3 regions of the Rhizobium sp. BT03 genome follow, and region 2 is predicted to be linked to each of the others. Evidence: predicted binding sites of a transcription regulator. Region 2 holds the regulator's gene; each other region holds the start of a gene.
The links. Region 2 encodes LexA, which represses DNA repair genes until DNA is damaged. Its sites were predicted from a motif close to TGTTCNNNNTGTGTTCNG; they were not measured.
Positions count from the first base shown of each region.

Region 1: the regulator LexA is predicted to act here: its motif matches at 1,836-1,853, upstream of recA (recombinase RecA).
Region 3: the regulator LexA is predicted to act here: its motif matches at 2,505-2,522, upstream of QMO80_RS13420 (ImuA family protein).

Region 1 is NZ_CP125640.1:235,092-239,412, reverse strand. It holds gene alaS (alanine--tRNA ligase) at 1-477, opposite strand, end outside; gene recA (recombinase RecA) at 633-1,721, opposite strand; gene QMO80_RS01145 (carbohydrate kinase family protein) at 1,951-2,895, shown strand; gene QMO80_RS01140 (pseudouridine-5'-phosphate glycosidase) at 2,980-3,906, shown strand; gene cckA (cell cycle histidine kinase CckA) at 4,164-4,321, opposite strand, start outside.
Region 2 is NZ_CP125640.1:635,583-639,903, forward strand. It holds gene kdsA (3-deoxy-8-phosphooctulonate synthase) at 1-697, opposite strand, end outside; gene QMO80_RS03080 (VOC family protein) at 697-1,590, opposite strand; gene lexA (transcriptional repressor LexA) at 1,787-2,506, shown strand; gene QMO80_RS03090 (ComEC/Rec2 family competence protein) at 2,487-4,321, opposite strand, start outside.
Region 3 is NZ_CP125640.1:2,732,291-2,736,611, forward strand. It holds gene QMO80_RS13395 (glyoxalase/bleomycin resistance/extradiol dioxygenase family protein) at 1-345, opposite strand, end outside; gene QMO80_RS13400 (hypothetical protein) at 453-692, opposite strand; gene QMO80_RS13405 (CoA ester lyase) at 806-1,711, shown strand; gene QMO80_RS13410 (DUF1737 domain-containing protein) at 1,711-1,917, shown strand; gene QMO80_RS13415 (metallopeptidase family protein) at 1,943-2,380, opposite strand; gene QMO80_RS13420 (ImuA family protein) at 2,542-3,486, shown strand; gene QMO80_RS13425 (DNA polymerase Y family protein) at 3,497-4,321, shown strand, end outside.

The DNA of each region.
Region 1 (4,321 bases), 400 kb from region 2:
ATTATCGGAGGTCGGGATGCGGATGATCTTGTCGTCGGAGAAGCCGGCGATCTTCTTCCACAGCGTCGCGGCTTCCTCGTCTTCGGAATAGACGGTGACTAGCAGGCGATGTTTCGGCAGATCGAAACCTTCGGTGACGAGCTTCCAGGCAAGCTCGATCGCATTCTCCTTGAAATAGTCGCCAAACGAAAAGTTGCCGAGCATTTCGAAGAAGGTCAGGTGGCGGGCAGTATAGCCGACATTGTCGAGGTCGTTATGCTTGCCGCCGGCGCGCACGCATTTCTGCGAGGTGGTCGCCGTGGAATAAGGGCGTTTCTCCAGACCGGTGAAGACGTTCTTGAACTGCACCATGCCGGCATTTGTGAACATCAGCGTCGGGTCGTTGCGCGGCACGAGCGGGCTCGACGAGACGATCTCATGACCGTTCTTCTTGAAATAGTCGAGGAATGTCGACCGGATATCGTTCACACCGCTCATGCTATGCCCTTCAATGCTGCCGGAGGCAGGTAAATCTAAATCCATCGGCTTTTAACGTTCGCCTCCGCCACTGTCCAGCAGACAAACAAAACCGGCCGCATTCTGATCAGGGAATGCGGCCGGTTGGAATTGTCCGATGCGCTCAAGCGCGAAAATCACATTTCCGCGGCGCCATCGCCATCATCGGCATCCGGTCCGCCGTTCTGCAAGAATCGGTCGGCGATCAGGCCGGCATTCTGGCGCAGCGACAGTTCGATCTCGCGAGCCAGATCCGGATTGTCGCGCAGGAAGGTCTTGGCGTTTTCGCGACCCTGGCCGAGACGCTGGCTGTTATAGGAGAACCAGGCACCGGATTTCTCGACGATGCCGGCCTTGACGCCGAGATCGACCAGTTCGCCGGTCTTGGAAACGCCCTCGCCATACATGATGTCGAACTCGACCTGCTTGAAGGGCGGCGCCATCTTGTTCTTGACGACCTTGACGCGGGTCTGGTTGCCGATCACTTCTTCGCGCTCCTTGACCGCGCCGATGCGGCGGATGTCAAGGCGCACGGAGGCGTAGAACTTCAGCGCATTGCCGCCGGTCGTTGTCTCAGGCGAACCGAACATGACGCCGATCTTCATGCGGATCTGGTTGATGAAGATCACCATGGTGTTCGACTTGGAAATCGAAGCCGTGAGCTTGCGCAATGCCTGGCTCATCAAGCGCGCCTGCAGGCCGGGAAGGCTGTCGCCCATCTCGCCTTCGATTTCGGCGCGCGGCGTCAGTGCGGCGACCGAGTCGACAACGAGAACGTCGACGGCGCCGGAGCGCACCAGCGTATCGGTGATTTCGAGCGCCTGCTCGCCGGTATCGGGCTGCGAGATCAGCAGGTTCTGCAGATCGACGCCAAGTTTGCGGGCATAGACGGGATCAAGCGCATGTTCGGCGTCGACGAAGGCGCAGATGCCGCCCTTCTTCTGCGCTTCGGCAATGGTCTGCAACGCAAGCGTCGTCTTACCGGAACTTTCCGGACCGTAGATCTCGACGATGCGGCCCTTCGGTAAACCGCCGATGCCGAGCGCGATATCGAGGCTGAGCGAGCCTGTCGAAACCGTCTCGATCTCGATAACGTTCTCGTTGGAGCCGAGCTTCATGATCGAGCCCTTGCCGAACGACCGCTCTATCTGTGAGAGTGCCGCTTCAAGCGCTTTGCTTTTGTCCACCGATTTGTCCTCTACCAGCCGCAATGAATTCTGAGACATCCGATCCACCTTTAGGTTATTGAAGCCGCCCAAGCAATGTCGAGTTTGTACCCTATTTGTTCCATTCCCGCAATAGGCGATCAAACGATTGAAAGAAAAAGGTAAAACAGCCCGTGTTCTATATTTGTTTTATCAATGCAAAGCAACGGCTTAGGCCATATGCGGCGGCTTTGCCGCGGCAGGAAAGCACCGGCTCGATTCGCGCTTCGGGCATCGGAAGGCGGTTGAAATGAAGAAAAAGATTCTTGTTCTCGGCGGCGCCCATATCGACCGGCGCGGCCGCATCTCCGGCGAAACGGCGCCGGGCGCCAGCAATCCCGGCACGTGGTTCGAGGAGCCGGGCGGCGGCGGTTTCAATGCGGCGCGCAACCTTGCGAGGCTGGGTTTTCAGGTGACGATGATTTCGCCGCGCGGCGGCGATCCCATCGGCGAGATGGTCGGCGAAGCCGCCGATTTCGCCGGCATCGACGACCGGCCCTTCGTCTTCCTCGACCGCAAGACCCCAAGTTATACGGCGATCATCGAGAAGGACGGCAACCTGGTGATCGCCCTTGCCGACATGGATCTCTACCGCTTCTTCGTGCCGCGGCGTCTCTCCATCCGCTGGGTCCGCGAGGCCTTCGCCGCCCATGATCTCATTCTTTTCGACGCCAACCTGCCGGAGGAGACGATCGCGGCGATCGTTGCCAAGGCGCATTGTCTGGCAAAGCCGGTCGCGGCAATTGCCATCTCGCCTGCCAAGGTCGTCAGGCTGAAACCCTGCATCGGGGATATCGACTATCTGTTCCTGAATGAGGCCGAGGCCGCCGCCCTTGCCGGCGAACAGCCCGAAGACGCCGCCGGCTGGCCGCCGCTTCTCAACGGGATCGGCATCAGGAACGCCGTCGTCACCCGCGGCCGCCGCGAGCTCGTCGCACTTTGCGAGGGCCGCGCCGTGACGCTGCAGCCGCCGGTCTCCGACACTGTCGCCGACGTCACCGGTGCCGGCGATTCTCTTGCGGCCGGCACGCTCTCCGCCTTGATATCAGGCCTGCCGCTCGAAGAGGCCGTGCGCCACGGCACAGCAGCCGCCACGCTGACCGTGCAGTCGCGGCATGCCGTCAACGAAAATCTGACACCGGATCTCTTGAATGCGGCGCTTGCCCTTGTTCCCAAGGTCAGAATTCTGCATTGAAGCGATTATATAATCGAGCATGACGTCGCCCGAAAACCGCTGACCCCTTTCGGCATCATGCTCTATCGACGACAGGACAAGATCATGACCAAGCCCATTTCGCCCCTTTTGCCGATCGCCTATTCGAAGGAGGTCGCCAGCGCCAAGCAGCGCGGCGCGCCGCTGGTGGCGCTGGAATCGACCATCATCACCCATGGCATGCCCTATCCCGGCAATATCGAGATGGCGCGCAGCGTCGAGACGATCATTCGCGAACAGGGTGCGGTGCCGGCCACGATCGCCGTCATTCACGGCACGCTGCATATCGGCCTTGAAGCCGGCGAACTGGAGCAGCTCGCCAAGGCGACCGATGTGATGAAGGTGTCGCGCGCCGATCTCGCCTTCGCGATCGCCGAGCGCCGCACGGGCGCCACCACAGTCGCCGCGACGATGATTGCCGCCGCCCGCGCCGGCATTCGCGTCTTTGCCACGGGCGGCATCGGCGGCGTACACCGCGGCGCTGAGGAAAGCTTCGACATATCGGCCGATCTCGAGGAACTGGCGCGCACCGGCGTCATCGTCGTCTGCGCCGGCGCCAAGGCGATCCTCGACATTCCGAAGACGCTGGAAGTGCTGGAAACCCGCGGCGTGCCCGTCGTCACCTACGAGAGCGAAGAATTCCCTGCCTTCTGGTCGCGCTCCTCGGGCATATCAAGCCCGCTGTCGCTGAACAGCCCGGCCGCCATCGCCAATTTCCAGACGGTGCGCGAACAGCTCGGCATCGACGGCGGCATGCTCATCGCCAACCCGGTGCCCGAGGCCGACGAGATCGCCCGCGAAGAGATGGAAATCTATATCGAGCGGGCGCTTGATAGCGCCGAGCGCGACGAAGTCACCGGCAAGGCGGTGACGCCCTATCTGCTCTCGACCATTTTCGACCTCACGGATGGCCAGAGCCTGAAGACGAATATTGCGCTGGTGGAGAACAATGCGCGGCTGGCGGCTGAGATTGCGGTGGCGCTGGGCGAGTAAGAGATAGTGGGAGGGCAAGAATGCCCTGGCAGATAGGGCGTGCCGTGCAAGCCCCCCTCTGCCCTGCCGGGCATCTCCCCCATAGGTGGGGAGATGGGCTGGGCGCACCGGCTTTCCTCAACAGTCAGCGTTGCAATCCGGCGAAACGGTAGAGAGGCGGGAGGAGCACGCCTCTTGTCGATCTCCCCACCTGTGGGGGAGATGCCCGGCAGGGCAGAGGGGGGTACCACACGGCACGACCTCTCTGACGGCCCCCTTCACCCGTCCAACGTTTCCTTCACCACCACAGCAAGCTGCTTCAGCGAAAACGGCTTCGGCAAAAACCCGAATTTTGACTCCGGCGGCAGGTTGCGGGCGAAGGCATCTTCGGCGTAGCCCGAGACGAAGATGAATTTCATGTCGGGATAGGACTTGC
Region 2 (4,321 bases):
CTGCGCGCGCCAGCGTTTCCACGAATTCCCGCTGACCGCCGGAGGAATCGCCCTGCCCGCCCGGCTGCGCCACGGAATGGGTCGCATCGAAGACGACGGGCGCGCCCATCGATGCCATGATCGGCAGTGAGCGCATGTCGGAAACCAAAGTATTGTAGCCGAAGGAGGCGCCGCGTTCGCAGAGCAGCACGTTCGGGTTGCCGCTGGCGTTGAGCTTCTTCAGCACGTTCTTCATGTCCCAAGGAGCAAGAAACTGGCCTTTCTTGACATTGACGGCGCGGCCGGTCTCGGCGGCGGCGATCAGAAGGTCGGTCTGGCGGCAGAGGAAGGCCGGGATCTGCAGGACATCGACCACCTTTGCCACTTCGGCGCATTGCTCGGCCGTGTGAACGTCGGTCAGGACGGGAAAGCCGAACTCCTTCTTCAGGTCGGCGAAGACTTCCATGCCCTTTTCAAGCCCGATGCCGCGCTCGGCCGAGAGCGAGGTGCGGTTCGCCTTGTCGAAGGAACTCTTGTAGACGAGGCCGATTCCGAGCTTGGCACAGAGCTCTTTCAGCGTGCCGGCAACCATGAAGGCATGGTCGCGGCTCTCCATCTGGCAAGGGCCGGCAATCAGCGACAGGCGGCCGCTATTGGAAAAGGTGACCTGGCCTGCGCCCTCGCCGATCCTGACTTCCGAATTCGTATCAGTGCTCATCATCTTTCCTCGAAGGCGAAAAGCGTGCCTTGCCCGGGCGCCGGCTTCACCAAAATGCGGTTGTTCTTGCGCGTGTATGTCACTCCGTTAGCAGCCAAATGCGCTTCTGTCACGGCAAGATCGGCAACAGTGAAGAGGATCGCCCGGCCGCGCAGACCGCGATCGGCGGATGAGACGGCGGCCTCGAAATAGGCCTCCAGTCCTTCCGATGTCATCAGGCTGATTTTCGCATTCGGCGCCGCGATATTGACCCCGAAACCGGTTTTCTCGACGGCCGATTGCGCCATGGCAAGGCTGACGAAGCCGGCGAAGGCGGCGGCATCGGGCGCGCTGAGCGCGATCTCGGCAATGCCGGTCACGCCATTGGCGTGTGTCTCCAGCGCGCCGCGGTCGGCCGGCAATGGATTGATGCGCTGGCAGGTGAAGAGAAAGAAATCGGGTGCCCGCAGATCGCCCGCAAAGGCCAGTTTGAAGCTGCCGACGCTTTCAGAACCATCCGGCATTTTCATCGGCCGGCTGAACTCCAGCATCTCGCCGGCGCTCGATCCGCCTGAAATGAAGCTTTGATGGTCGATGCCGGCATCTTCAGTGCCGAAAACCACCGCCGAAAGCCCCTCATCGCCGCAGCGGAAGCGGAAAGCGCGGTTGCGGGCGGTGAAGACATTGCCTTGCCGCGCCGATGCCTCGCTCTCCTCGACGCTCGCGATACCGAGCGGCTCCAGATAGGTCTTGTCGGCAAAGAAGACGCAGGCATTCTCCGTTCCGAAGGGATGGCGGGCGTCGGCGGCAACGGTGAAGCCGAGCTTGCCGAGCCTTTCGCGCGCCAGATCGATATTGACGACCGGCAGCACGACATGATCGAGCGGGTGCGGTTTGGCGGCATGCGTGTTCATGATATCCCCTTCTGCAATCGCGAAGAGATGTGCGACGGCGCTATCCTCAATGCAAGACATGGCGCCAATCCGGCGAATGAAAATAAAAATCTCAACGAGTTGGCGGCAAGTTTTACGGAAATTTAGCCACTTGCGGAACACATATGGAACATATAGTGTCTGTTCTGGATTTGTTTCAATCAGGGGTCACACGCCGATGCTCACGCGCAAACAACAGGAGCTTCTCCTTTTCATTCATGAGCGCATGAAGGAATCCGGCGTTCCACCGTCTTTCGACGAGATGAAGGATGCCCTGGATCTGGCCTCGAAATCCGGCATTCATCGCCTGATCACGGCGCTTGAGGAACGCGGCTTCATTCGCCGCCTACCGAACCGCGCCCGGGCGCTCGAGGTCATCAAGCTTCCCGAAGCTTACAGCCCCAGCATCCAGCCCCGGCGCGGCTTTTCGCCGAGCGTCATCGAGGGCAGCCTCGGCAAGCCCCAGCCGGTCGCCGCCCCCGCACCGGTCAAACCCGCCGCCGACAACGGCAACTCGGTCTCGGTGCCGGTCATGGGCCGAATCGCTGCGGGCGTTCCGATCTCGGCGATCCAGAACAACACCCACGACATCGTCGTTCCCTCAGACATGCTCGGCTCCGGTGAACATTACGCGCTGGAGGTCAAGGGCGATTCGATGATCGACGCCGGCATCTTCGACGGCGACACGGTGATCATCCGCAACGGCAGCACAGCAAGTCCCGGCGATATCGTCGTTGCCCTCGTCGACGACGAGGAAGCGACGCTGAAACGCTTCCGCCGCAAGGGCGCCTCGATCGCGCTTGAAGCGGCCAACCCGGCTTACGAGACCCGGATCTTCGGACCGGACCGCGTCAAGGTGCAGGGCAAGCTCGTCGGCCTCATTCGCCGCTATCATTGACGCTGGACGGGCCGGTTTCGGCAAAACTGTTGCTGCGCCAGTCATAGGCACGATGGCGCATCCACGGCCGCGACAGGCTCTCGAATGCGGTTGCGACCTCCAGGCCGGCGTCCGCGAAGCGCAATTCGACGGAACCGGACCTGCGCAGCGTCTCACCGGTGAAGAGCGTCGCGCCTGAGCGGCAGCCGTTGAACCGCAGGCGAACAGACGTCACGACAATATCCGCCGCGTCGCAGGCCGAACCGAGATAGGCGGCATTGTCGATGACCGTTATGACGCGGCCATTGCCAAGCCTCGATGTACACCAGGCCTTCTTGACGCAGGAAAAGCGGTTTGCTTCACCGCCCGCGGCGGCCGCCCGCATCGCCGTCCTCGCTTCGTTTTGCTGATCGCGGGAAAGCCTGACGCGGCGGTCTTCTCCCTCCGGAGGAATAGCGGGGCCGTCCAGCATTTTCGGCGGGTGATGCGTCGGCAGGACCAGCGCTCTCTGCCATTGGTCGAAGATGAAATCCGGCGGGTTTTCACGGTTGGAAGCCATTGCCGCCACTGCAACCAGCGCGACCAGGCTGCCATCCTCGGAAATCACCAGATCCGGCGGTCGAGGGGCCGGGAGAACCAGCAGGATGAGCGTCGAGACGGCGAGGATCGATGTGCCGGCATGGCGCAGCCGGGTGCGCAGCAGCGTCAGCAACAGGAAGCCTGCCACGGCGACGGCGAAATACCAGGCGGGCAGACGGCCGACGCCGATATCACCGCCCCAGCCGGACACCGTCTTGGCGACAGCGATCACCAGGTCGAGACCGAAGCCGACCACCTCCCAGAGCGGAGCGTCCAGACCGAACGGCATCAGCAACATCGCCAGCAGCCCGGCCGGCATGACGATGAAGGAGATGATCGGCATCGTCGCGAGGTTTGCCGGCAGGCCGTAAGCGGTCAGCCGATGAAAATGCTCGATCGAAAACAGCGCCGTGGAAAAACCGCCGATCAGCGAGGTCAGCAGGACGCCGCCGAAGAAACCGGCGACGGCCACGACCGGGCGGAAGATCGGCAGCTTGAGCAAGGCGTTTTCGCGGACGCGCCGATCCTTCCACAGCTGATAGCCCGATACCAGTGCCAATGTCGCGGCAAAGGACATCTGGAAGCTCGGGCCCAAGACTTCGGAGGGTGAAATGGCGATGATAACAAGCGCCGAGAGAACGACATTGCGCAGGCTGATCGACGGCCGATCGAAGAAGACGGCGATCAGCATGATGGCCATCATGATGAAGGCGCGTTCGGCCGAGACCCCGAAGCCGGAGATCAGAAAGTAGGCGGTGACGGCGATGAGCGCGCCAGCGGCTGCGATCTTCTTCGTCGGATAGGCCTGAGCGACAACAGGAAAGAGGCTGAGCAGCATGCGAAAGCCGACGAAGAAAATGCCGGCCGACAGCGCCATGTTGAGACCCGAGATCGCGACGATATGGGCAAGGCCCGACTGGCGCAGCGCCTCCGTCGTCGCATTCGAGATGGCGCGCCGCTCGTCGGTCACCAGCGCGGCGGCAAAGGCGCCGGTGTCGCCGGGCAGGATCGACCGTATGCGGTCGCCGATGCTGCTGCGCAGCCGGTAGAGCCATTCGAGCAGAGCGTCCGACGTCGATCTTGCCGCTTGCGGACCCGCCTCCAAATCCTTCTCCGGAGCGCCGTAGAAGAGGCCGTTGGCGCCGATGCCGTCGAAATAGGCGCTGAAGGAGAAGTCGTTGAGTTCGGGAAGTGCGGGGCCTGACGGCGGCGTCAGCCGTGCCCTGCCGGTGACGATGTCGCCGATCTCGAAAGGCG
Region 3 (4,321 bases), 2.1 Mb from region 2:
CATCAGTTCGACCGGCATGACGACTTCGGCGCCGGCAGCGACGGCGCGATCCCACCAGAAATCGATATCGTCGATAACCAGCTGGATGGCGAAGCCTTCATGGCCTTTGAAGGGGTGGCCGTATTCCGGATAGGCATCCGACAGCATGAGGGAGCTGCCGTTGATGTAGAGATGCACATGCATCGTCCGGCCGCTCTCGTCGACCGGCACAATATAGGCTTCTTCGGCGCCGAAAGCTTTCTTGTAGAATTCTGCGGCTTTCACAGCGCCGCCGACCGTCAGATAGGGCAGCAGGCCATTCTTGACCGGCGGCATCTTGACAGGATTGTTTTCCGTCGCATTCATGCTCGTCCTCCATCGTTTTCAAGCGCCGGCTGGATGCCTGGCTGCTTCAAGGACGTAGCATGGAAGCATGATCCGACAATGTCGGTCGGTTTTTTCGCGTAAGCGGCTTAGAGATCGATGATCGTGCCGCGGCCGTCGTTCCAGATCCGCATTTCGCGTTGGCCATTGTTTGCCTTGGCGCGCACCGGAGCGGGCTTCATCTTCATCTTCAGCGACAGTGCGCGGCCGACCATCAGCACGGTCAGAATGCCGCCGACGGCAAGCGTCACCGAGAAGGTGAGAAGCAGCATGGCCACGAAAACGGTGGCGCCGGCAAGCATGAGGAAGATGGAGCGAATGTTCTGCATGGGTTTGGTACCTTTCTACAGAAAGGAATGTGGTCCTTCTTTTTCTTCTCTGCAAGGCAAGCATGGCTTTTTGTTGTCTTGCCGGGCTTGGCGAAGCTTGGCACTAATGATCGATGAGCCAAACACCCCCTCGCCGTTCCTTAAATCTGCGCCGCTCGGTGCTGAGCGTGCCCGCCATCAATCTCCGGGCGCTCGAAAAAAGCCATTCGCTTGATTGCGATGCGGTTATTTTCGATCTGGAGGATTCCGTCTCGCCCGAGAAGAAGGGGCAAGCGCGGGAAAATCTGCGCGCCTTTTTTGCGGGTCCGCCGCTTGCAGGCAAGGAAAGGATCATCCGCATCAATTCTTTGTCATCCGAATTCGGGCCGGCGGACCTGGATCTGGTCAAGGCGCTTTTGCCCGACGCCGTTCTCCTGCCCAAGGTGGACGGACCTCGGGATATCACCGACATCGGCGATCTGCTCGCCGATGCGGATGCGCCGGAGGAACTGCGCATCTGGGCGATGATCGAGACGCCGCGCGGCGTGCTGAATGCCGGGGCGATCGCCGAAGCCGGCCGCACGCCGGGCTCGCGGCTCGATTGCCTCGTCGTCGGCCTCAACGATCTGCGCAAGGAAACGGGCGTCTTGCCGCAGCCGGGACGAACCTATCTCGTGCCGTGGCTGATGCAGGTCGTCCTGGCGGTCAGTGCCTACGGGCTCGATGCGATCGACAGCGTCTTCAACGATTTCAGGGACGAGCAGGGTTTCGATGCCGAATGCCTGCAGGGCCGGGCAATGGGCTTTGCCGGCAAGATGCTGATCCATCCCACGCAGATCGAACCCGCCAACCGGCATTTCGGCCCGGACCCGGCAGCGATTGCGGAAGCGGAGGCGATCATATCCGCTTTTGCCGATCCGGCTTCCGATGGCTTGAACGTCATCAATTCAGGCGGGCGGATGATCGAGCGGCTGCATCTTGTCCAAGCCGAAAGCCTGGTTCATAAAGCTCGCCTGATTTCTGCAAGAAAGCCCGCCTGATGAAACTTTACCGCTTCCTGACCGGTCCCGACGACGCTTCCTTCTGCCACAAGGTCACCGCCGCCCTCAACAAGGGCTGGTCGCTGGAGGGATCGCCGACCTATGCCTTCAATGCGGCAACCGGCGCGATGCAGTGCGGCCAGGCCGTCGTCAAGACTGTCGAAGGCAAGGATTACCATCCCGAGATAAAGCTCTCCGAGCAATAACGCGTCCTGCCCGAGACGCGGTGTTTCAGCGCTCGGCGGCTTCCTCGGCGCTTGCCTCGATCCGCTCCATATCGTCGTCGCTCAGCCCGAAATGGTGGCCGATCTCGTGGATCAGGACGTGGGTGATGATGTCGCCGAGCGTCTCGTCATTCTCGGCCCAGTAATCGAGGATAGGGCGCCGGTAGAGGCGGATGCGGTTGGGCATCTCGCCGGTTTCCACCGTGAAACGTTCGGAAATGCCCCTGCCCTCGAAAAGGCCGAGCAGATCGAAAGGGGTTTCCAGCGCCATGTCCTCGAAAACATCGTCATCGGGGAAATCTTCGATCTCGATCGTGAGGTTGGTCGTCAGCTTGCGAAATTCATCCGGCAGATGGCTATAGGCCTCCATGGCCAGCGACTCGAAGGTGCTGATCGTCGGCGCATGGCGGTCCCGCCAATCATCGCTCTGGTCTATGCGGGCCATGAATATTCCTTCCTTTGCGGGCCCATATAGAACCTTTATCGCCGGTTTTCGAGTGCGGAATCAAAGGCAGGAATAAATTCATAGAAAATGGCCGTTGACTCTTCATTAGCACTCTGGAATCTATAAGAACATAACAGGAACAAGACGGATTGGAGAACGCCATGGCGCAGCACGCCCTGGCGCGCGAGCGGCTTTTTGCGCTCCGCGAAACCATCGCCAGATTGGAGGGGAAGCCCGCGCCGGCGCTTGCGGCAGCGGAGCGGGAAGCCCTGGCGGACGGAGGCAAGGCACCGCGGAGACCCAGTCTGCCGCCCCTGGCGTTCGGGGTGGAATGTCTTGACGAGGCGCTGGAAGGCGGCCTGCCGCTCGATGCGATCACCGAATTCCGCTCCGCTCTGTCGCGTGATGCCGGTGCGGCAAGTGGGCTGGCGCTGGCTGTCGCCGCGCGGCTGCAGAGCCAGGAGGCGGATGCCGGCAGGCTTTCCCCGTTGCTCTGGATCGGCGATGCTGTCGGCACGCTGGAAGCCGGCCGTCCCTATGTCCCCGGGCTGCGGGATTTCGGGCTGAGCCCGGAGCGGTTTTTCCATGCGGCGCCGCGCAAGCTGGACGAGGCGCTCTGGCTGGTGGAGACCGCGGTGGAAAGCGCGGCCTTCTCGGCCGTCATTTTCGAAGTGCGAGGCAATCCCGCCCATTTCGGCCTGACCGAAAGCCGCAGGCTCAGTCTCAGGGCGCGTGCTGCCCGCCGTCCACTCTTTCTTGTCCGCCAGGCCGGGGAAGAAGAGGCAAGCAGTGCGGCCTTCCGTCTGCATGTCGAACCGGCTCCATCCGGTCTGCGGCCGTTGCCGGACGGGTCGAAGCTTTCCGGCAGCATCGGCAATCCGATTTTCCGTCTCACGCTGGAGAAGGGCCGCAATCCGGCCCCGCTCTGCTTTTTTCTGGAGTGGAACCCCCATGAACGCGAATTTCTCCCTGTCGCCGAGCCAAACCTCGTTCGTCCTCCAGGCGAGCAGTCAGCGCATTCTGGCGCTCAGCTTTCCGCATCTGCCAACGGACCGCATCGCCCGCAGGCGATGGGGGCTCTCCTGGCGTTCGAAAGGGCGTCCTGAGTCGCCGCCTATCGTCTGTTCCGGCAAGCTCAACAATGCCATGCGGCTGACGGCGCTGGACGAATTGGCCGAGAGGCTGGGGCTGAAAAAGGAGCAGGGCGTTGCCGAAGCGCGTGCCATGTACCCAACGCTCGAGGTCGCGGAAGAGGATCCGGCGGCCGACCGCCGGTTGCTGGAGGCCATTGCCGACTGGTGCGACCGTTATACGCCGCTGGTGGCGTTCGACGGCAAGGAGGGGCTGTTTCTCGACATTAGCGGCTGCGCCCATCTCTTCGGCGGGGAAAAGGCGCTTCTCAAGGATGTGCTGTCGCGGCTTTTTCATATGGGGATCGATGCACGCGGCGCCATCTCATCCTCACCGGGCCTTTCCTGGGCCGCGTCGCGCTTCGGGCAGGGCGGGGTGATAGAGGACGAGGAGACGGAGCATGTGCTGATGTCCTTGCCGGTGGCAGCCTTGCGGCTGGAAGGACAAACCGTCGATGCGCTGAAGAAACTCGGCCTGAAATATGTCGGCGACGTCATCGATGCACCGCGCGCGCCGCTGACCCGCCGGTTCGGCCCGGGACTGCTTCTGCGTCTCGACCAGGCGCTGGGACGCGAGGAGGAGCCGGTCTCGCCGCGGCGTCCGGTCGCCAGCCTCTCGGCCGAAAGCCGCCTGATCGAGCCCATCGGGACGGAAGAACAGATCCTTGCCGTCACCCGGCAGGTCGCCATGTCGCTGCAGCCGTCGCTGGAGGCGCGGGGGATCGGTGGAAGGGTGTTCGAACTGGTGCTGTTCCGCGTCGACGGCAGGGTCTTTCGTATCTCCGTCGGCGCTTCGCAGCCGCTTCGCGAA